One region of the Pseudomonas sp. LR2-20 genome, then DNA from elsewhere that is predicted to be linked to it. Evidence: riboswitches for the same ligand, from Rfam matches in the RefSeq annotation. Region 1 holds a riboswitch; each other region holds the start of a gene.

Region 1 (7,777 bases):
GACATCCCGCCGATCGAACTGCACGCCAGCACCCAGACCGACATCCGCACCCTGGAGCGGGCCAAGTTCCTCGACCAGGCCGGTTTCTCCCAGCTGGTGCTGGCCCGCGAGCTGAACCTGCAGCAGATCCGCGCCATCGCCAGCGAAACCGATGCTGCCATCGAGTTCTTCATCCACGGTGCGCTGTGCGTGGCTTTCTCGGGCCAGTGCAACATCTCCCACGCCCAGACCGGGCGCAGCGCCAACCGCGGCGACTGCTCCCAGGCCTGCCGCCTGCCGTACACCTTGAAGGATGACCAGGGCCGCGTGGTGGCGTTCGAGAAACACCTGCTGTCGATGAAGGACAACAACCAGACCGCCAACCTGGCTGACCTGGTCGATGCCGGCGTGCGCTCGTTCAAGATCGAGGGGCGCTACAAGGACATGGGCTACGTGAAGAACATCACCGCCCACTACCGCAAGGAACTCGACGCCATCCTCGAAGGCCGCCCGGAACTGGCTCGCGCCTCCAGCGGCCGTACCGAGCACTTCTTCCTGCCCGACCCGGACAAGACCTTCCACCGCGGCAGCACCGACTACTTCGTCACCGACCGCAAGGTCGACATCGGCGCCTTCGACTCGCCGACCTTCACTGGCCTTGCGGTCGGCGTGGTAGAGAAAGTCGGCAAGCGTGACCTGCAGGTGGTCACCGAGGTGCCGCTGACCAACGGCGACGGCCTCAACGTGCTGGTCAAGCGTGAGGTGGTGGGTTTCCGCGCCAACATCGCCGAGCCACGTGGCGAGTTCGAGGAAGACGGCCAGAAGCGCTACCGCTACCGCGTCGAACCCAACGAAATGCCAGAAGGCCTGCACAAGCTGCGGCCCAACCACCCGCTGTCGCGCAACCTCGACCACAACTGGCAGCAGGCCCTGCTGCGCACCTCGGCCGAGCGCCGGGTTGGCGTGGAGTGGCATGCGGTGCTGCGCGAGCAGCGCCTGATGCTGACCGTCAGCAGTGAGGAAGGCGTCAGCGTGCAGGTGGCCCTGGACGGCCCGTTCGGCGCGGCCAACAAGCCACAGCAGGCATTGGACCAGTTGCACGACCTGCTCGGCCAGCTGGGCACCACGATGTACCACGCCAACCGCATCGAACTGGATGCACCGCAGGCGTTCTTCATCCCAAACTCGCAGCTCAAGGCCCTGCGCCGTGAAGCCATCGAGGCGCTGACCGCGGCCCGTGTGCAGGCGCACCCACGCGGCGGGCGCAAGGCCGAGACCACGCCACCACCGGTGTACCCGGAGTCGCACCTGTCGTTCCTGGCCAACGTCTACAACCAGAAGGCCCGCGACTTCTACCACCGCCATGGCGTGCAGCTGATCGACGCGGCGTACGAGGCCCACGAGGAACACGGCGAAGTGCCGGTGATGATCACCAAGCACTGCCTGCGCTTCTCGTTCAACCTGTGCCCCAAGCAGGCCAAGGGCGTGACCGGCGTGCGCACCAAGGTGGCGCCGATGCAGCTGATCCAGGGCGATGAAGTGTTGACCCTGAAGTTCGACTGCAAGCCGTGCGAGATGCATGTGATCGGCAAGATGAAGAACCACATCATCGACCTGCCGACGCCAGGTAGCGCGGTGGCTCAGGTGGTTGGCCACATCAGCCCGGAAGACCTGCTCAAGACCATTCCACGCGGGCCTCATTGATCGTCAGCCTGTAACGGCCATTCGCGGGCAAGCCCGCTCCCACAGGCACTGCGCCGGCCAGTAAGGCAGCACATACCCTGTGGGAGCGGGCTTGCCCGCGAATGGGCCGCAAGGCGGCCCCGCTTTCAACACTAGAGAATGCCCAGCCCCCGCGCCGTGCGGTCCACCGCAATCCGCGTCTTCTCCACCAATTCATCCAGCTCGCTGTGGTTGGCCACCAGGGCCGGCGCCATGATCATCCGCCCCAGGGTCGAACGGATGATCACCCCTTCCTCGAAGCCATAGGTGCGGCACTGCCAGGCCAGGTCGTTTTCATTGGCATAGCGCTTGCGGCTGCCCTTGTCCTCGGCGAACTGCAACGACGCCACCAGGCCGGCGCCTTGCACCTGGCCAATCAGCGGGTGGTTGGCGAACACCTCGCGCAGGATGCGCTGCAGGTAGGGCCCGGTGTCTTCCTTCACCTGGCGCACGATGCCTTCATCACGCAGCGCCTTGAGGTTGGCAATGGCCACTGCTGCCGCCACCGGGTGCCCGGAATAGGTCAGGCCGTGGGCAAACACCCCGCCACGCTCGACCAGCGCCTCGGCAATGCGCTTGCTCAGCACCAGGCCGCCCATCGGCACGTAACCCGACGTCAGGCCCTTGGCGATCGACAGGGTGTCCGGTTCGAAACCGAAGTATTCGTGGGCGAACCACTCGCCGGTGCGGCCAAAGCCACCGATCACCTCATCGGCACACAGCAGCACGTCGTACTGACGGCAGATGCGCTGGATTTCCGGCCAGTAGCTTTCCGGCGGGAAGATCATGCCGCCAGCCCCCTGGAACGGCTCGGCGATGAAACCGGCAACGTTCTCGGCGCCCAGTTCGAGGATCTTCTGTTCCAGTTGCAGGGCACAGCGGCGGCCAAACTCGGCCGGGGTCAGGTCACCGCCGGCGGCGTACCAGTATGGCTCGTCGATATGCGCCACATCCGGGATCATCCCGCCCATCTCGTGCATGAATTTCATGCCGCCCAAGGCGGTGGCTGCCAGGGTCGAGCCGTGGTAGCCGTTCCAGCGGCCGATCATGATCTTCTTGCTCGGCTGGCCGACCACCTGCCAGTAGCGGCGCACGGTGCGGATCAGCACCTCGTTGGCCTCGGAGCCGGAGTTGGTGTAGATGGCATGGCTGTAGTGGCCCGGCAGCAGGCTGAACAGCAGCTCGGACAGTTCGATCACCGCTGGGTGGGTGGTGTGGAAGAACATGTTGTAGTAGGCCAGCTGATCCATCTGCGCGGCGGCTGCGGCGGTCAGGTCCTTGCGGCCGTAGCCAAGCTGGGTGCACCACAGGCCCGACATGCCGTCCAGGTAGCGCTTGCCGTCGCTGTCCCACAGGTGCAAGCGCTCGCCACCCACCATCACCCGAGGGCCTTCGGCGTTCAGCGCCTTCTGGTCGAGGAAGGCATGGATGTGGTGGGCGGCGTCGCCAGCCTGGTAGTCACGGGTATCGCGCTGGGTTTGCAGCTTGGCTTGGAACGGTGCGTTCATTGTTGTTCTCCAGGGTAAAACGCGGCGTGCAGTTGTCCCTGCCAGACCGCTGACAGTAAAAACAGGTGGGGTGAAACGGCGCGTTCAGCGCCTTCGCAGGTAGCTTTCCAGCGGGTCCTTGCTCAGGCCTTCCTGGGCCTGGGCCAGCGAGTCGATGAACAGTGAAAACAGTTCGGACTGCTTGGCGATATCGAGCTTGGTGTAGAGGTTCTTGCGGTGGGTCTTGACCGTGTCCTCGCTGATGCCCAGGCGCTCGGCCAGGGAACGGGTCGAGTGGCCACGCAGCAGGTACTGGGCGATGCGGCACTCGCGCTCGGTGAGCAAGGAAGAGCCGAAGTTGTTCAGCGCGGCGTTGATCTGCCGGCCCAAGGCGCTTTCGAATCGCCCGCCGAGGGCGTCGACATCAAGGTGGCTCCACTGCCGCCGCACCGTGGCCACGACCCACGGGGCCACGCACTTGAGGTCATTGACCTGTTGCCGGTCGAGGCGGCGGGTGCTGGCCAGGGCCACGGCGATGGTCAGGTGCTCGTCGAGTGGCACGATGAAGTTGAGTTCGTCTTCCAGGTGGGCGTGCTGGTAGAACGCCAGGTAGTACTCGCTACGCTTGAAGTGGTCGGGGGCGACGTCGCTGAGGCGGTAACAACCGGGGGCGATGCCGTCCATGCAGGCACGGTAGAACGGGCACAGCAGGTAGTAGCCTTCGAGGTACTTCTGGATATTGCCTTCCGGCAGCCAGGGCCCTTCTTCGTCCTTTTCGAACAGCGCCGAGGGCAGGCCTTTGCGCGGGTAGAGAAACACGGTGATGGCCTGGCATGGTGCAATCAGCTTGAGCGCGGCGAACAGCGCCTCGACGAAGCCCGGCGAGCCCTGGGCGTCTACGACACGGGCCATCTGCGCGTACCAGTCGGGCGATTTCAGCCGGTCTTTGCTCATTGTCGTGGTCCCATGCCGGGGTTGTTGTGGTTGGGATTCTTGCATGGGGGCGGGGGGCAGGCCATCACCCTTCGGGGTGAGCTACGTGCTTGCCGATGGTTTTGCAGCGCCTGGGAGATCGAGCGCCGCCCGCGCGGCGCATCGCGAGCTGCGCTCGCTCCTACGTTTGTTTCTGGCCAGTAACGCCTGTGACAGACGCGCGCGGCCGCCCGGTTGATACGACGTGTTATCGCGCCATGCACCAAGGCGTTCGCGCGCAAATCCACCAGGAATAATTGGCCCGAAACAAACGTAGGAGCGAGCGCAGCTCGCGATGCGCCGCGCGGGCGGCGCTCGTTCTCCCAGGCGCTGCAAGCCCATCGGCAAGCCATTACATTTGACGCCACCCGCGCCGCGTGCTCTCCTTACGCCTTGCGTCAGGTGCCCCCACTGGGGGTGAAACGGGAAATCGGTGCGTCGCAGGCCCTCGCCAGGGCCGGGCAAATCCGGTGCTGCCCCCGCAACGGTAAGCGAGCGAAGCGTCCAGACCACTGTGCCACGCAGTCCGGCATGGGAAGGTGATGCTTTATCAAGGAGCCCTGCTCCTCCTCGCAAGCCCGGAGACCGGCCTGGCGTTCATGAACACCCCGCGGTGGGCGGGCGCTGTCGCATTCCCTCGGGCGCCTCGCACCCGGGGCTGCCGCGCCTGTCCGTTGCCCCATTGTCTATCAATAAGCAAAGCAGAGGATCGCGTCATGCCCGTCACCAGCGCCAAACACAGCATCGCCACTCCCGTCACCCTCAGCCAGCGCATGGTCATCGCCGTCGGCGCCAGCCTGCTAGGCCTGTGCCTGGTCTACTTTGCCGGCTTCTCGCACATCGAAGCCGTGCACAATGCCGCGCACGACACCCGCCACAGCGCCGCCTTCCCTTGCCACTGAGGCTGCCATGATCAAGCGCATTGCCCGCACTGCCGGGTTCAGCGGCCTGCTCGCCGCCCTGCTGCTGACCCTGTTGCAAAGCTTCTGGGTCGCACCGCTGATCCTCCAGGCGGAAACCTATGAATCGGCCGCCCCCGCTGCCGAGCACCACAGCCACGGCGAAGAGGCCGGCGCTGGCCACAGCCACAGCGAAGAAGCCTGGGCGCCAGAAGATGGCTGGCAGCGCATCCTGTCGACCACCGGCGGCAACCTGGTGGTCGCCGTCGGTTTCGCCCTGATCCTCGCCGCCTTGTACAGCCTGCGTGAACCAGGCCGTACCAGCACCGGCGCACTGTGGGGGCTGGCCGGCTTCGCCGTGTTCTGCCTGGCCCCGACCCTGGGCTTGCCACCAGAGCTGCCCGGCACCGCCGCCGCCGACCTCGGTCAGCGCCAGAGCTGGTGGATCGGCACCGCCGCCGCGACTGCACTGGGCCTGGCGCTACTGGTGTTCGCCCGCCACGGCTTGCTCAAGGTACTGGGCGCGGTGTTGCTGGTGGTACCCCACGTGATCGGCGCACCGCAGCCGGAGGTCCACGAAAGCCTGGCCCCGCAAGCCCTGGAGACCCAGTTCAAGATCGCTTCCTGGCTGACCAACGCGGCGTTCTGGGTGGCCCTGGGCCTGCTCAGCGCCTGGCTGTATCGCCGCCCCAGCCACGCCTGATGACCATCGACCCGCCCATGCCGGCGCTGTACGCCGGCTTCGGTTGCCGCCGTGGCTGCCCAGTGGCGGTCCTCGAGCGCTTGTTGCATGAAGTGCTGGAACGTCATGGCCTGAGTGCCACAGCACTTCGCGGCATTGCCAGCGTCGCCGGCAAAGCCGATGAACCGGGCCTGCAACAACTCGCCGCCCGTCACGCCCTGCCATTGGTGGTTTTCGATGTCGAGCAATTGCAGGCATTCGAGCCACAACTCAGCCACCGCTCCGCAGTCGCCTACGCCCACAGCGGCTGCTGGGGCGTGGCCGAGAGCACGGCACTGGCCCTGGCCAACCTCAACCACGCAAACGCCACCCTCAAGGTGGCCCGGCAGGTGCTCGGCCCGGCTACCCTGGCGCTGGCCTGCGGCAGATAATCGCCGCCTTCATCTAATCAAGGATTTGCCATGACGGTCTACTTCATCGGCGCCGGCCCCGGCGACCCGGAATTGATCACGGTCAAGGGTCAGCGCCTGATCCGCCAGTGCCCGGTGATCATCTACGCAGGCTCCCTGGTACCCGCAGCGGTGCTCGAAGGCCATCAGGCCGAGACTGTCATCAACAGCGCCGAACTGCACCTGGAGCAGATCATCGACGCCATCCGCGCCGCACATGCCAAGGGCCTGGACGTGGCCCGGGTGCACAGTGGCGACCCCAGCCTGTACGGTGCCATCGGCGAGCAGATCCGCCACCTGCGCGAACTGGGCATCGATTACCAGATCATCCCAGGGGTCACGGCTACCGCCGCCAGCGCGGCGCTGCTCGGCTGTGAACTGACCCTGCCGCAAGTCGCACAGACGGTCATTCTCACCCGCTACGGCGACAGCTCACCCATGCCCCCAGGCGAACAGCTCGGCGACCTGGCCCGGCACGGCAGCACCCTGGCCATTCACCTTGGGGTCAAGCACCTGCCACGCATCATCGCAGAATTGCTGCCCCACTATGGCCCCGACTGCCCGGTCGCGGTGGTTCATCGCGCCACCTGGCCAGACCAGGACTGGGTACGCGGCACGCTGGCCGATATCGTCGAGCAGGTTGCCAGCAAAGGCTTCCGGCGCACCGCCCTGATCCTGGTTGGCCATGTGCTCGGCGATGCGCCGTTCACCGAGTCGGCGTTGTACCGCGCCGGCCACGCCCACCTGTACCGCCCTGGTGACTAGCATTGCCAACGCGACGAAAGGCGGAGCAGACTGCGCTTTTGACCAGACCGGAGGGATACCCATGCTGGAGCTGCGCCCTAATTGCGAATGCTGTGATACCGATCTGCCGGGCGATAGCCCTGACGCCATGATCTGCTCGTTCGAATGCACCTTCTGCCGCCACTGCGCCGACAGCCGCTTGCAGGGGCGCTGCCCGAACTGCGGTGGCCAGTTGCTGGCCCGCCCTACGCGGGTGGGCCAGGCCCTGAGCAACAACCCTGCCTCGACCCAGCGCATCCTCAAGCCTCACCCCACCCGCGCCTGACCTCTCCCCAGCACAGGCATCGCCGTCTCTGGCGGTGCCTTAACGGCTGTTTTGTAGGAAATTTCTACAATACCGGCTCGCTTGTTCAACACATCTATACTCGCCATTACCAGAGATCTGGAATGGTCGTATCGTGCCGCACAGCAGAAAAGGCTTGCAGATGTCTTCCTGATTGCTGCAAGTAACCGACCACATTCCGACAGGAGTTAGTGACATGACAACCGTGCTGATCGTTGATGATCATGCCATCGTCCGTTTTTCCTTGCGTATTCTGCTCGAGCGCGAGCGCTTTAAAATCGTCGGCGAAGTCTCGGATGGCAGTGAAGTGGCGCAGGCTGTGCGCGACTTGCGCCCGGATGTAGTGGTGCTCGACATAGGGCTCCCCGGCCTGGATGGCATGGAGGTCATCAAACGCCTGCAGCAACTGGCCCCAGCACCGAAAATCATGGTGCTCACCGGGCAAGCCACCGATCTATACGTGCGCCGCTGCCTGGATGCCGGCATCGGTGCATTCGTCA
Region 2 (7,777 bases), 400 kb from region 1:
GGGAAGGGGACACTGATCATGCCACAGCAACAGGCCTCATGGCGGTGGCAGGTGGCTCGGCAGCAAGCGTGCCCTGCGCAACTGCGCGAGGTTGCGCGAGCCGGTACAGAAGCAGGCGATGCGCAGCTGGCGCAGGAGAATATCGAAATGCTCCACCACAGCCTGGGTGGAGCTCACGGCGGCGCTCAGTACGCTGGCAGCCTGGCCTACCAGGTCGGCACCCAGGCGAATGGCCTTGGCGGCATCGACGCCATTGGCCACGCCGCCAGAGGCGATCAGGCCGATTTCCGGCACGGCGTGGCGCACGGCCAGCAGGCAGTGAGCGGTGGGGATGCCCCAGTCGGCAAACGCCAGGGCGACCTCGCGTTCGGCGGCGCTGCTGGCGCGTTCGGCTTCCACCGCTGCCCAGCTGGTACCGCCGGCACCGGCCACGTCGATCATGGCGACGCCAGCATCGCAGAGCATGCGCGCCACGCTGGGCGATATGCCTGCACCGACTTCCTTGGCGATCACCGGCGCCGGCAATTGGGTAGTCAGGGTTTCGATGCGTTTCAGCACACCGCGCCAGTCACGGTCGCCTTCTGGCTGCACGGCTTCCTGCAGGGGGTTGAGGTGGATGATCAGGGCATTGGCCTGCAGGGTGTCGACGGCGCGGCGCGCCAGGTCCAGGCCATCTGCCTCGCGCAACTGGGCAGCGCCGAGGTTGGCCAGTAGTGGCACATCGGGTGCCAGGCGTCGCAGCTCGGTGGTCAGGCCCTGGTCGTGGCCACTGCGCAGGCTGACGCGTTGCGAGCCCACGCCCATGGCGATGCCGAGTGCCTGGGCAGCCTCGGCGAGGTGCTGGTTGATGAAGCGTGCGCGTTCGGCACCGCCGGTCATGGAACTGATCAGCAGCGGGGCGTGCAGGGTATGGCCGAACAGTTGGGTGCCCAGGTCGATGTCGTTCAGGGCCAATTCCGGCAATGCGCAGTGTTCAAAACGCAGTGCCGACCAGCCTGGGTCTACGCCGTATGAGCTATTGCCGGCGGCCAGTACGATATCCAGATGATCGTTCTTGCGTCGGCTGATTGGGTTTTTCTTCATGCCGGCTCCGTTTTGAGGGGCAGCAGGTGTATCTATAGCTAAGCTGAAAATCGATACAGCATCAGGCAGTAGCGGATGCCGGCGGTTCCTTCGGGGGTTGGAGTGAGGGCGCGAAGGGGGGCGCGTAGAGGCTGACAGGTGTTTGCCGAAAGCGTTTCAGCGCCTATGAGATCGAGCGCCGCCCGCGCGGCGCATCGCGAGCTACGCTCGCTCCTACGTTTGTTTCGGGCCAATTATTCCTGGGGGATTTTCGCGCGAACGCCTTGGCGCATGGCGCGATATCGCGTCGTACCAACAAGGCGGTCGCGCGCGCCTGGCACAGGCGTTACTGGCCGGAAACAAACGTAGGAGCGAGCGCAGCTCGCGATGCGCCGCGCGGGCGGCGCTCGATCTCATAGGCGCTGCAACACTTTCGGCAAACACCTGCCAGGCAACAGTTGACCCCCCGCCACCCCCCGCGTAGCCTTGCGACTTCGAGGTTCTTCGGCCAGGCCGAAGCTAAGACGGGAACGCGGTTCAAGCCGCGGCTGCCCCCGCAACTGTAGGCACCCATAACGGATCGACACAGCCACTGCGCCAACGCGCGGGAAGGCGTCATCCCGCCAGCCTCTTGCAAAGAGCTGGAACGGTGCAAGCCAGGAGACCTGCCTCGAGACGATTTCGACTTTCAACCGGGCGGGGTGATCCGGTGGCGAACGAGCCCGGCCGGCCTGGCCTGCGGCTTTCGTCCCGTGTGCCCGCGCCAACCTGCCAAGGGCAACGCGACATGAAAACACTGGCCAAGCTCCCCGTCACCATCGTTACCGGCTTCCTCGGCTCGGGCAAGACCACCTTGCTCCGCCACATGCTCGACAACGCCCAGGGCCGCCGTATCGCGGTCATCGTCAACGAATTCGGCGAGCTTGGCATCGACGGCGAAATCCTCAAGCAATGCAGCATCGGCTGCACCGAGGAAGAAGCCAGCGGCCGCGTCTATGAACTGGCCAACGGCTGCCTGTGCTGCACCGTACAGGAAGAGTTCTTCCCGGTGATGCGCGAACTGGTCGCACGCCGCGGCGACCTCGATCATATCCTCATCGAAACCAGTGGCCTGGCACTGCCCAAGCCGCTGGTGCAAGCCTTCCAGTGGCCGGAAATCCGCAACGCCTGCACCGTTGACGCGGTCATTACCGTGGTCGACAGCCCGGCCGTGGCCGCCGGCACCTTCGCCGCCTACCCGGAACAGGTCGACGCGCAACGCAAGCTCGACCCCAACCTGGACCACGAATCGCCGCTGCACGAACTGTTCGCCGATCAGCTGGCCAGCGCCGACCTGGTGGTGCTGAACAAGGCCGACCTGATCGACGCCGAAGGCCTGGCCAAGGTCCGTGCCGAAGTGGCCGAAGAGCTGCCGCCTGCGGTCAAGGTGATCGAGGCCAGCAGCGGCCGGCTGCCGCTGGAGGTGTTGCTGGGCGTGGGTGCAGAGTCCGAGGCGCACATCGACGGCCGCCGCACCCACCACGATTCCCACCATGACAGCGACGATCATGACGATCATGACCACGACGCCTTCGACTCGATCTCCATCGACCTGCCCGAAGCCGACGAAAGCCTGCTGCTCGATGCCCTGACCCAGCTGGTGGTGGAGTTCGGCATCCTGCGCGCCAAAGGCTTCGCGGCCATCCCAGGCAAGCCGATGCGCCTGCTGGTGCAGGGCGTGGGCACCCGTTTCGACAAGCACTTCGACCGCGCCTGGCGCGCCGGCGAGCCACGCATCACCCGCCTGGTACTGATTGGCCAGGACCTCGATGCCGCGCAACTGGAAACGCGCCTGCGCCAGGCCCTGGGCGCCTGACCCATGCACCTGCTGCGGACCCAGCCCGGCGGCTTCGTGCCGGACGACAGCATCGCCGACCTCGGCCAGACACCCGCCGAGCTGGTGATTCTCTGCAGCGGCGATTCGCACCTGGCATTGCTCGCCGAAACCGCCGAGCAACTGCCGGCCGACTTCCCCAGCCTGCGCCTGGCCAACCCGATGCAGGTGCAGAACCATGCTTCGGTTGACCTGTATGTGGACGAGGTGCTGCGCCATGCCAATGTGATCCTGGTGTCGCTGCACGGCGGCGTCGGCTACTGGCGCTACGGCGTCGAGCAGCTGGTCGAACTGGCCGCGCGCGGTGTGCAGCTGATCCTGGTGCCCGGCGATGATCGCCCTGACCCGGAATTGACCGACCTGGGCACAGTCACCGGCGAGGCGGCCGAGCGGCTCTGGCACTACCTGCGCCAGGGCGGCAAAAGCAATGCCGTCAACCTGTTCAAATGCCTGGCCAACCAGTGGCTGGGGCGCGATTACAGCTGGGACGAACCGCAGCCTTTGCCGCGCACGTCGGTGTATCACCCGGGCAAACCCGGTGCGCTGCTCGAGGACTGGTACAGCCAGTGGCACAGCGAATACCCAGTAGCCCCGTTGCTGTTCTATCGCTCGCACCTGCAGGCCGCCAACACCGCGTTCATCGACGTGTTCTGCGAGCGCTTGCAGGCGGCCGGGCTCAACCCACTGCCCATCGCGGTGGCCAGCCTCAAGGAAAGCGCCTGCCTGGAGCAGGTCGAGGCCTGGCTGGACGAAGTGGGCGCCGAGGTGTTGATCAACACCACCGGCTTTGCCCTGTCCAGCCCAGAGCGCCCCAACTTGCGGCCGTTTCGCCGGGATATCCCGGTGCTGCAGGCCATCTGCGCACAGGACAACCAGCCCGGCTGGGAAGCCAGCGAGCAGGGCCTCGGTGCCCGCGACCTGGCCATGCACATCGCCTTGCCGGAACTGGACGGGCGCATCATCACCCGCCCGGTGAGCTTCAAGGACATGGCCTGGCGCAGCGAGCGCAGCCAGTCCGACGTGGTCTGCTACCGCGCTCACCCCGAACGCATGGATTTTGTCGCCGAGCTGGCACGGCGCTGGGTCGAGCTGGCGCGCCTGCCCAATGGGCAGAAGCGTGTGGCGCTGGTGCTGGCCAACTACCCGACCCGCGATGGCCGGATTGGCAATGGCGTCGGCCTGGACACCCCGGCGGCTGCCCTGAACATTCTCGAGGCACTGCAGGCCGAGGGCTATCCGCTTGCGCAACTGCCAGGCAGCGGCACGCAATTGATTCACCAGTTGCTCGGTGGGGTGACCAACGACCTCGAGCACCTCGACCAGCGCCCCTGCGCCCAGAGCCTGAGCCTGGCCGATTACCAGGCGGCGTTCGAACGCCTGCCCGAGGCCAACCGCCAGGCTGTGCTGGAGCGCTGGGGGCCGCCCGAGCAGGACCCGATGTACCGCGCTGGTCGCCTGATGGTGGCCGGCCTGCGCTTTGGCCTGACCTTCGTCGGCATCCAGCCGGCGCGAGGTTATCAGGTCGACCCCAGCGCGGTTTACCACGACCCTGACCTGGTGCCGCCGCATGGTTACCTGGCGTTTCACTTCTGGCTGCGCCATGCCTTTGCCGCCGATGCCGTCATCCACGTCGGCAAGCACGGCAACCTGGAATGGCTGCCCGGCAAGGGCGTCGGCCTGTCCGCACAATGCTGGCCGGACGCGCTGCTCGGCCCGTTGCCGAACATCTATCCGTTCATCGTCAACGACCCAGGCGAAGGTGCCCAGGCCAAGCGCCGCACCCAGGCGGTGATCATCGATCACCTGATGCCGCCGCTGACCCGCGCCGAAACCTATGGTCCCCTGCGTCACCTGGAGCAGCTGGCGGACGAATTCTACGAAGCCCAGTTGCTCGACCCACGCCGCGCACGCGAGCTACAGCGCGACATTCTCGAGCTGGTCAAGGCCAACCACATCGACCGTGAGTTGCAGTTGGAAGGCCAACTGGACGATGCCGCGGTGTGGCTGCCGCGCCTGGACACTTACCTCTGCGACCTCAAGGAATCGCAGATTCGCGATGGCCTGCATGTCTTCGGCCAGTCGCCGCAGGCACGCCTGCGCATCGATACCTTGCTGGCCTTGCTGCGCGTGGAGCGTGGCGATGGCCGCGGTGGCAATGCCAGCCTGTTGCGCACACTGGCCAAGGCACTGGCGCTGGGCTTCGACCCCCTCGATTGCGACCTCGGTGAGGCCTGGTCAGGCCCGCGTCCGGCACTGTTGCAAGCCTTGAACGAAGGCGCGTGGCGCACCTGTGGCGATACCCGCGAGCGCCTTGAGTTGCTGGCGTTGCGCATCATCGAGCAGGCGCTGCAGGGTCAGGTGCAGTTGCCCGAGCAGCCCGAATGGCAGCCGGTGCACGATGTGGTAACAGCCCTGCGTGAGCAGGTAGCGCCTGATCTGGATGCGTGCGGCGCGGCAGAAATCAACGGCCTGCTTGCCGCGCTGGCCGGGCGCTTCGTGCCGGCCGGCCCCAGCGGTGCCCCCAGCCGGGGTCGCCTGGATGTCTTGCCGACCGGGCGCAACTTCTACACCGTGGACGTGCGCAACCTGCCAACCACCACGGCCTGGCGGCTGGGGTTCGCCTCGGCCAACCTGATCCTCGAACGGCACCTGCAGGACCATGGCGACCACCTGCGCCAGCTGGGCCTGTCGGTGTGGGGCACGGCGACCATGCGCACGGGGGGGGATGACATCGCCCAGGCCATGGCGTTGATGGGCGTGCGCCCGGTTTGGGCCACCGGCAGTCAGCGTGTCGACGACTTCGAGATCCTGCCGCTGAGCCTGCTCGATCGCCCGCGGGTGGACGTGACGCTGCGTGTGTCGGGTTTCTTTCGCGATGCCTTCGGCAACCTGATCCGCCTGTTCGACGCTGCGGTGCAGGCAGTGGCGGCACTGGACGAGCCGGACGACCTCAACCCCCTGGCCGCGCGGGTGCGTCACGAACGCGCCAGCCTGCAGGCACAGGGCGTGGATGCCGAGCAGGCGGCGCGCCAGGCCGGCTGGCGGGTGTTCGGGGCCAAGCCTGGTGCCTATGGTGCCGGCGTGCAGAATGCCATCGATGGTCGCCTGTGGCACAGCCGCGACGACCTCGCCGAGGTGTACCTCAACCATGGCGGTTACGCCTACGGTGCCAGCGACGAGGGCACGCCGGCGCGTGCCCAGTTCGCCCGGCGCCTGGGCCAGGTGCAGGCGGTGTTGCAGAACCAGGACAACCACGAGCACGACCTGCTCGATTCCAATGATTACTATCAGTTCCAGGGTGGCATGCTGGCGGCGTCGGAGACCTTGTCCGGCGTGGCAGTGGCCAGTTACCACGGCGACCACAGCCAGGTCGACCGGCCGCGGATCCGCACCCTGAAGGAAGAACTCAACCGCGTGATCCGTGCCCGGGCGCTGAACCCTAAATGGATCGACGGGGCGAAACGCCATGGCTACAAGGGTGCGTTCGAACTGGCAGCGACGGTCGACAACCTGTTTGCCTTCGACGCCACCACGCACCTGATTGATGACCATCACTACCAGTCGCTGGCCGATGCCTATGTGCTCGACCCGGCGACACGCGACTTCATGCGCGAGCACAACCCCGAGGCCCTGCGAGACCTCACCGAACGCTTGCTGGAAGCCCAGCAGCGTGGGCTCTGGGAAGCCCCCGGTGACTATCGCGAGGCCCTTGAGGCGCAGTTGCTCGACGGCGAGGAACAGGCTTGAAATGAGTGAACCCGTGCAATTTCCGCTGGCTGCCGTGGTCGGTGCCGACAACCTCAAGCTGGCCCTGTGCCTTACCGCCATCGACCCGAAGATCGGTGGCGTGCTCATCGAGGGCCCGCGTGGCATGGCCAAGAGCACCCTGGCCCGCGGCCTGGCCGACCTGTTGGGCGAGGGCCCGTTCGTGACCTTGCCGCTGGGTGCCAGCGAAGAGCGCCTGGTCGGCACACTGGACCTGGATGCCGCACTCGGCCAGGGCAAGGCGCAGTTTTCTCCCGGTGTGCTGGCCCATGCCGATGGTGGTGTGCTGTATGTCGATGAAGTCAACCTGCTGCCTGACACCTTGGTTGACCTGTTGCTGGATGTGGCCGCCAGTGGCACCAACCGCATCGAGCGCGATGGTATTTCCCATCGGCACAGTGCCCGTTTCGTCCTGATCGGCACCATGAACCCCGAGGAAGGCGAGTTGCGACCGCAGTTGCTCGACCGCTTCGGCCTGAATGTGGCGCTCGAAGGCCTGCCAGCCCCTGAGGCACGTCAGCAGATCATTCGCAGGCGGCTGGCCTTCGACAGCGACCCGCAGGCGTTCTGTGAGCAGTGGGCCAGCGCCCAGGCGCAACTGCGCGAGCGCTGCCAGGCGGCGCGCCAAGGGCTGGCGGAGATCGCCCTGGATGATCAGGCCCTGGCCTGGATCACCGAGCGCTGCTTTGCTGCCGGCGTTGATGGCCTGCGTGCCGACCTGGTCTGGCTGCGCGCCGCCCGTGCCCATTGTGCCTGGCGTGGCGGGCAGGCGATCGAGGAAGGTGATGTCGACGCCGTGGCGGAGTTTGCCTTGCGCCATCGCCGCCGCACGGCGCCTGATGCGCCAGCCTCTGCGCCGCCGCCAGCTGCAGCGGATGGCCGCGACCGGCCGAGCGAAGGCGGGCAGGGCGACTGGGGCGCGCTGCCCGCGCAGCCCGTCAGCAGCGGCGCACGGCGAGAGGTGCCGAACTGGGCAAAAAAGCCCTGAGCATCCGTCAATCAGGTTTGAAGATGGCGGATGCCATGCCCCGGGTTGGCAACCTGGCCGGTGCCAGTCGTGGCCGCGCCCGTGTGGCA
Region 3 (7,777 bases), 970 kb from region 1:
CCACCGACTGGGCGATCAACGACCACCTCAGCGCCAGCAACCAGCTCTACTACATCAAGAGCCGCCGCCACTGGCGCAACGCCGAGAACTACAGCTGGGACGCCGGGCGCGAGCAACTGGAGCGCCAAAGCTACCTGGAGATCAAGCACAACCAGGAGCAGGTCGGCGACCGCCAGACCTTCAGCTTCGACCACAGCCTGCTTGGCCTGGCCAGCAAGACGCTGGTCGGTGTCGAGTACAACAAGGTGCGCTTCAACGTCGACAGCAACCGGCCCTACAACGATGTGGGCGGCGACTTCATCGACCCGTGGCAGCCGAGCCCAGGCGGGTTCCACAGCGATTCGCCGACCCGCCCGCAGACGCTGTCCAGCACCCACACCTTCGCCCTGTTCGCCGAGAACCGCCTGCAACTCAGCGAACGCCTGTCGCTGGTGACTGGCGTGCGCCGCGACCAGAACCATATCGACCGCGACAACCTGGTCGACGGCAGCCGCAACGACCGCAGCCTGCAAGGCGGCAACTGGCGCGCCGGGTTGGTGTTCGCGGTCAGCGACGACCTGTCGCTCTACGGCCAGTACTCCACCAGCGAGGACGGCGTGGACAACCTGGTCAGCCTCAGCCCGACGCAGATGCACTACGACCTGACCAAGGCGAAGCAGACCGAACTGGGCCTCAAGCAGCGCTTCTGGGAGGGCCGTGGCGAGTGGACGCTGGCGGCGTTCCATATCGTCAAGCGCAAGCTGCTGGTGGATGACCCGATCACCCACGAGGCGCAGCAGGCCGGGCAGCAGACCTCCGATGGCCTGGAGATGTCGCTGGAGCTGGCCCTGGGGCAGCAGTGGCAGGTGTCGGCCAATGCCGCGCTGGTGCGGGCGAAGTTCGATGACTTCGAGGAGGTGGTCGATGGCGTGGCCCAGGACCGTGCCGGCAACCGGCCGGCCAATGTACCGCGGCGCACGGCCAACCTGTGGTTGAGCAAGGGCTTTGGCCAGCAGGTGGAAGCCGGGATTGGCGCGCGGTATGTGGATGAGCGCTATGCCGACACGGCCAATAGCCAGCGTGCGCCGGGGTATACCGTGGTCGATGCGAACATCGGCTGGCAGGTGCTTCCGGATGTGCGGCTGGGGTTGCAGGTGAACAACCTGTTCGACCGGGAGTATGTGGCGTCGATATTCAGTGGCGAGCAATGGGTGATGGGCGCACCACGGTCGTATTTCGCCACCGTGGATTACACCTTCTGATTTGAGGGCCTCTTCGCGGGTGAATCGGGGCGCCGAACCGCCGCTCCCACAGGGATTGCAAAAGCTTCAGGCCTTGCACAGTACCTGTGGGAGCGGGCTTGCCCGCGAAGAGGCCAGCTCAGGCAACTCAAAAACTGCTATCAACCGCAAATAAAATAGTTATAAGATAACGTTTCATTTGACATTGATTCCTGCCTGCGACCCTTTCCATGACCAGTGCCTCAGCCACCCCCACCCTGCTTACCCAGCGCCTGCAGAGCATCGATGCCCTGCGCGGCCTGGTGATCCTGTTCATGCTCCTCGACCACGTGCGCGAAACCTTTTTCCTGCACCGCCAGGTCAGCGACCCGATGAGCATCGATGCCACCGACCCGTCGCTGTTCGCCAGCCGCACCCTGGCCCACCTGTGCGCCCCGGTGTTCGTCCTGCTCACCGGCCTGTCGGCCTGGCTGTATGGCGAGAAGTACCAGGGCCGCAGCGATGTCTCGGCGTTCCTGTTCAAGCGCGGGCTGTTCCTGGTGGTGCTGGAATTCACCCTGGTCAACTTCGCCTGGACCTTCCAGCTGCCGCCGAGCGTGATCTACATGCAGGTGATCTGGGCCATCGGCGTGAGCATGATCGCCCTGTCGCTGCTGGTGTGGCTGCCACGCCCTGCCCTGCTCACCCTGGGCGCGCTGATCATCGCCGGGCACAACCTGCTCGACGGCCTGCACTTCGGCGTGGACTCGGCCATGCACGTGCCGTGGGCGATCCTGCATGAGCGTGGCTGGCTGGAAGTCTCGGAGAACCTGCGCCTGCGCACCTCCTACCCGGTGCTGCCGTGGATCGGCGTGATCGCCCTGGGCTATGGCCTGGGCCCGTGGTTCGCCCGTGGCAGCGACGCCGCCGAGCGCCAGCATCGGCTGCTGATGGCCGGCGTCATTGCCCTGCTCGGCTTCATGGTGCTGCGCCTCTACAACGGCTACGGTGAAGCGCCGTGGAGCGGCTATCCAACCATCACCCAGACGCTGATGAGCTTCTTCAACATCACCAAGTACCCGCCTTCGCTGCTGTTCCTGGCCCTGACCCTGGGCTGTGGCCTGCTGTTGCTGCGCGCCTTCGAACGCGCAGGGCTTGCCCGCTGGATCAGCGCCCTGGCGGTGTTCGGCGCGGCGCCGATGTTCTTCTACCTGCTGCACCTGTACGTGCTCAAATTGCTGTACCTGGCCTGCGTGGCGCTGCTCGGCCTCAACCATGGCGACTACTTCGGCTTCGATGGCATCGGCGCGGTGTGGCTGGCTGCGCTGCTGCTGGCAGTGGCGCTGTACCTGCCGGTGCGCGGGTTCGCCCGGCTCAAGGCGCGCCGGCGCGACATCCGCTGGCTGAAGTACTTCTGATTTGGCGTTTCACCCGGCGGCCGGATCGTCTACCATGCGGGCCGCCGGTTTCCACCACGGAATTAATAGGGAATCCCAGGGCCCGCCCCACAAGGCGCGCCAATCGGAACTGCCCCCGCAACTGTAGGTGCCGAGCCTGCTCCATCGATGCCACTGGATCAACAGATCCGGGAAGGCCGGAGCCGGGCGAGGACGCACCAGTCAGGAGACCTGCCGGCAAACATTCACCAACCGGCGGGGTGTCCGGGATGGCCATCCGTGTTGCCCCTGTACATGCAGGGGCTCGGCGATGCCTGTCCGTGCGTTCCTCACCAGAACTGTCCGATAGGAGATCGCCCAGCATGCTGCCCCGTATCGCCACCTTGCTCGCAGGCCTGAGCCTCACCGGCCTGGCCCAGGCCGCCGCCACCCACTACCCGCTAACCCTCGACAACTGCGGCACAGCGCAGACCTTCACCCAGGCGCCCGAGCGTGCGGTCACCATAGGCCAGGCCGGCACTGAAATGCTCTATGCGCTGGGCCTGGGCGACAAACTGGCCGGGACCTCGCTGTGGTACAACAACGTGCTCCCCGAGTACCAGGCGCAAAACGCTCAGGTGCCGCGCCTGGCCGACAATGAGCCCAGTTTCGAAGCCGTGGTCGGCAAGCGCCCGCAGCTGGTGGCAGTGCAGTTCGAGTGGATGGTCGGCGCCCAGGGCGCGGTCGCTACCCGTGAACAGTTCAGCGAGCTGAACATCCCGACCTACCTGCTGCCCTCGGACTGCGAAGGCAAGGACAACCTGGTCGGCGCCGACGGCACCCGCCTGCAGGCGTTTCAGATCGAGAGCATCTACAAGAGCGTCAGCCAACTGGCCGAGATCTTCGATGTGCAGGACCATGGCGCCGCACTCAATGCCGACCTCAAGGCTCGCCTGGACAGCGCGAAACAGCAACTGAGCGGCAAGGACCTGAGCAACACCTCGGCCCTGTTCTGGTTCTCCAGTGCCGACCTCGGCATCGCTCCCTACGTTGCCGGCCGTCAGGGCGTGGCCGATTTCATGCTGCGAACGCTGGGCGTGCGCAACGTGGTCGAGTCCACCGAGGAGTGGCCGACCGTGGGCTGGGAAACCCTGGCCAAAGCCAACCCGACCTGGCTGATCATCGCGCGCATGGACCGCCGCCGCTACCCTGCCGACGACTATCAGAAGAAGCTCGAATTCCTCCACAGCGACCCGGTGACGAAGCACATGGACGCGGTGAAAAACAACCGCATCATCATCCTCGATGCCGACGCCATGCAGGCCGGTATCCGCTTGTTCCGTGGCCTGCAGACCCTGTCTGCGGCCTTCGCCAGCGGCAAAGCGGCGCAGTGATGAAAGCACTGCCCTACAGCGCTCTGGCCCTGCTGGCCCTGCTCACAGCCGTGCTGGCCGGCACCGCCATCGGCGAGACCAACCTGTCGCCGGGCGTGGTCTGCCAGGTGCTGGCCAACCACCTGTGGCAGGCCGGCTACCCGGTCGACCCGATCGACGCCGGCATCGTCTGGAACTACCGCCTGCCCCGCTCGCTGGTCGCCGCCGCCTGCGGTGCGGGGCTGGCGACCTGCGGGGTGATCCTGCAGGCGCTGCTGCGCAATCCGCTGGCCGAACCTTACCTGCTGGGCCTGTCCGCCGGCGCCTCGACCGGCGCGGTGCTGGTCGGCCTGCTGGGCCTGGGCAGCGCAGCCCTGAGCATGTCCGGCGGCGCCTTCGCCGGTGCCCTGGCGGCGTTCGCCCTGGTGCTGGTGCTGGCCCGTGCCGCCGGACCAGGCGGCAACAATGCCCAGGTGATCCTCGCCGGCATCGCCGGCTCGCAGCTGTTCAACGCCCTCACTGCCTTTCTCATCACCAAGTCAGCCACCGCCGAGCAGGCCAGGGGCATCCTGTTCTGGCTGCTAGGCAACCTCAGTGGGGTGCGTTGGCCGTCGGTGTGGCTGGCCATGCCGGTGGCCGTGTTCGGGCTGATAGTGTGCCTGTGGCACCGTCGGGCGCTGGATGCCTTTACCTTCGGCGCCGACTCGGCGGCGTCGCTGGGCATTGCCGTACGCCGTAGCCAGTTGCTGCTGATCAGTTGCGCGGCGCTGGTGACGGCGGTGATGGTCTCGATCGTCGGCGCTATCGGCTTCGTCGGCCTGGTCATTCCCCATGCCTTGCGCCTGCTGCTCGGCCCAGGCCATAGCCGCTTGCTGCCGGCCAGCGCCCTGGGGGGTGCGTTGTTCCTGATTGCCGCCGATATCCTCTCGCGCACGCTGATCCCCGGCCAGGCGATCCCGGTGGGCGTGGTCACCGCACTGCTCGGCGCGCCGGTATTTGCCCTGATCCTGGTCAGCCGGAGGGGGCGCCCATGACGGCCATGAACACCGCGCAACTGGCGCCACTCGCGTGCCATGGCCTGGGCTTGCAACTGTCGGGCAACACCGTGCTGAGCAACGTCGAACTCAGCGTGGTGGCCGGTGAGACCTTGGCCATCGTCGGCCCCAACGGTTCAGGCAAGTCGTCCCTGCTCAAGCTGCTGGCCGGCTTGCGCACACCCGATACAGGCAGCGTGCAGCTGCTTGGCGAGCCACTGGCACGCCTGCCGCGCCGGCGTATCGCCCAGGCCCTGGCGCTGGTCGAGCAACAAGCCGACACCCTCGATGCGATCAGCGTGTTCGATGCCGTAGCCCTGGGCCGCACGCCGTGGCTGTCGGCGCTGGCCCCGTTTTCCAGGGAGGACCGCGCCATCGTCGAGCAGGCCCTGGCCGACCTCGATGCCGCGCATCTGCGCGCACGCATCTGGCGTTCGTTGTCCGGCGGCGAGCGCCAGCGCGTGCACATCGCCCGTGCCCTGGCCCAGCGCCCACAGGTACTGCTGCTCGACGAGCCGACCAACCACCTGGACATCCAGCACCAGCTAAGCCTGCTGCAGCAGGTGCAGGCACTGCCAGTGACCACCTTGGTGGCCCTGCACGACCTCAACCAGGCACTGACCTGCGACCGCGTGGCGGTGCTCGACAACGGCCACCTGGTCGCCCTCGGCAAGCCGCTGGAGGTGCTCACCCCCGAGCGCCTGCTGAGCACTTTCGGCGTGCACGCCCACTACCTCACCGACCCCTTCGACGGCGCGCGCATCCTGCGTTTTCGCGCCCCCTGAACCCGGAAGTGCCTGCCATGTCGTTGCGCCCCGCCACTGTGCTGTTATCCCTGCCCCTGGCAGGCCTGGCCCCGTTCGCCCTGGCGGACTCGGCGCAATCGCAAAGCCACGGTTTGCTCGAAGACAGCAGCTGGAGCCTGCTCAACCGCACGGTCTACGACCAGCGCGATTACAAACACGGTGGGCGCAACAGCAGCGCACGCAATGCCTACAAGCCGCGCAGCGAACGTAATGGCATGGCTGAAGAATGGGCCTACGGCCTGATGGGCACCTTGCAGTCCGGCTTCACCCAAGGCCTGATCGGTGTTGGCGTCGATGCCCACGTCTATCAGGGCGTGCAACTCGACAGCGGCGGCGGTCGTGCCGGCAAGGCGCGCCTGCTGAGTGTGGACAACGACGGCCATCCAAAGAACGAATACAGCCGTGGCGGTGCAGCGCTGAAGCTGCGGGTATCCGGTACCGTGCTGTCCTGGGGAGAACAGCGGGTGAAGACGCCCGTGTTCAGTTCTTCCGACAGCCGCCTGCTGCCCGAAACGGCCACCGGATTGTTCCTCTCCAGCAACGAGATCGACACCCTCAAGCTGGTCGCCGGCCACTTCAACGAAAATACCGACCGCAACGCGTCCAGCCACGACCAGGGCTTCGTAGTGAACTACTCCGACGGCCGCCAGGGCAACAGTTTCGACCTCGCCGGCCTGGTGTGGAACCCCGGCGCCGCCTTCAGCGCCAGCCTGTACACCTCGCGCTACGAAGACAACTGGAACCAGCACTACCTCGGCAGCACCCTCACCCATGCACTGGACGAACGCCGCAGCCTGAGCCTGGACCTCAACCTGTACCGCACCACCGACACCGGCAAGGCGCTGTCCGGGCGTATCGACAACACCACCTGGAGCCTGGTCTCGCGCTACAACCAAGGCCCACACAGCGTCAGCCTCGGCTGGCAGCAAGTGGACGGCAACACGCCATTCGACTACGTCAGCCGCGGGGCGATCTACCTCGCCAACGCCGTGCAGATGTCCGACTTCAACGCCCCGAACGAAAAATCATGGCAGGCGCGCTATGACCTGAACATGGGCGGCTACGGCATGCCGGGGCTGAGCCTGAGCGCCTTGTACGTACGCGGCTTCGATATCGACGGCACTCACGTCGACCCCAACGGCGGCTATGCGTACCTGGGTTATGGCAAGGGCGGCAAGCACTGGGAGCGGGACCTGGAGGCGCGCTATGTGGTGCAGAGTGGCAAGGCCAAGGGCACCACCTTCTCGCTGCGGCACAACATGCACCGGGGCAATACGGCGCAGGCGGAGCTGGATGGTGACCAGATCCGCCTGGCCGTGGAGTGGCCGTTGTCAGGCAGTTTCTGACAGGCCCACGCCCTCTATGGCGAGCCAATGCTCCATATGTGTCGTACGCCATACCGGGTCGTCCTCCACATCGATCAGCGAAAAGCCCTGCCGCTCCCAGAAGCGGATCGCCCCGGGCAAAAACGGGTGGGTATGCAGGTACAGGCATTCGACTGCAGCGGCACGGGCGTGCTCGCGCAAGGCGGCGAACAATGCTGCAGCCAGGCCATGACGGCGGTACTCGGGCAGCACGAACAGGCGCACCACCTCGACCACCCGCTTGTCGTGGTAATCGAGCTGAGCGAAGCGGTGGTCGTAAGGCAGATAGCCGACGCCGGCGATCAAACGACCTTGATCGCGGGCTTCGAGGAAATGGCCTTCGCCGTCCAGGTAAGTCTGCGCGAAGTGGGCGAGGTCCTTGGGCATCGGCGAATCGGCCAACATCGGGAAAAGCCCACGCCGAGCGCTGTCGATGAACGCCACGACTTCACGGATACTGCCGTGGCTGGGGGGTTGGATGATCCACTGGGTCATGAGCTTGGAAACGTGATCTGAGCGAGCGTTTTTCTACCTCAAGGGCTGATGGCTGGCAACCCGACACCGCTATAATCCCCCTTCTGCACTACGCCCCCAAGGCCACCCCATGCCCTGCATCCAGAAGTTG

The links. A riboswitch is a leader RNA that binds a small molecule or an ion and turns the genes downstream of it on or off. The one in region 1 is predicted to bind cobalamin.
Region 2: linked by a shared signal. The riboswitch ahead of cobW (cobalamin biosynthesis protein CobW) and the one ahead of OCX61_RS12590 (CbtB domain-containing protein) in region 1 are both predicted to bind cobalamin.
Region 3: linked by a shared signal. The riboswitch ahead of OCX61_RS16965 (ABC transporter substrate-binding protein) and the one ahead of OCX61_RS12590 (CbtB domain-containing protein) in region 1 are both predicted to bind cobalamin.

What each region holds. Positions count from the first base shown of each region.
Region 1 covers NZ_AP025944.1:2,839,003-2,846,779, reverse strand. Annotated here, with positions in the region: gene OCX61_RS12605 (peptidase U32 family protein) at 1-1,683, shown strand, start outside; gene OCX61_RS12600 (aspartate aminotransferase family protein) at 1,815-3,209, opposite strand; gene OCX61_RS12595 (helix-turn-helix transcriptional regulator) at 3,294-4,142, opposite strand; cobalamin riboswitch at 4,544-4,768, shown strand; gene OCX61_RS12590 (CbtB domain-containing protein) at 4,877-5,062, shown strand; gene OCX61_RS12585 (CbtA family protein) at 5,070-5,762, shown strand; gene OCX61_RS12580 (cobalamin biosynthesis protein) at 5,780-6,172, shown strand; gene cobM (precorrin-4 C(11)-methyltransferase) at 6,203-6,955, shown strand; gene OCX61_RS12570 (DUF1272 domain-containing protein) at 7,017-7,259, shown strand; gene OCX61_RS12565 (response regulator transcription factor) at 7,474-7,777, shown strand, end outside.
Region 2 covers NZ_AP025944.1:3,235,901-3,243,677, reverse strand. Annotated here, with positions in the region: gene fni (type 2 isopentenyl-diphosphate Delta-isomerase) at 37-1,083, opposite strand; cobalamin riboswitch at 1,543-1,749, shown strand; gene cobW (cobalamin biosynthesis protein CobW) at 1,850-2,917, shown strand; gene cobN (cobaltochelatase subunit CobN) at 2,921-6,682, shown strand; gene OCX61_RS14460 (magnesium chelatase ATPase subunit I) at 6,684-7,688, shown strand; gene OCX61_RS14455 (vWA domain-containing protein) at 7,724-7,777, shown strand, end outside.
Region 3 covers NZ_AP025944.1:3,810,077-3,817,853, forward strand. Annotated here, with positions in the region: gene OCX61_RS16955 (TonB-dependent receptor) at 1-1,241, shown strand, start outside; gene OCX61_RS16960 (acetyltransferase domain-containing protein) at 1,451-2,617, shown strand; cobalamin riboswitch at 2,646-2,849, shown strand; gene OCX61_RS16965 (ABC transporter substrate-binding protein) at 2,959-3,969, shown strand; gene OCX61_RS16970 (FecCD family ABC transporter permease) at 3,969-4,982, shown strand; gene OCX61_RS16975 (ABC transporter ATP-binding protein) at 4,979-5,767, shown strand; gene OCX61_RS16980 (OprD family porin) at 5,785-7,134, shown strand; gene OCX61_RS16985 (GNAT family N-acetyltransferase) at 7,120-7,647, opposite strand; gene OCX61_RS16990 (DUF2059 domain-containing protein) at 7,757-7,777, shown strand, end outside.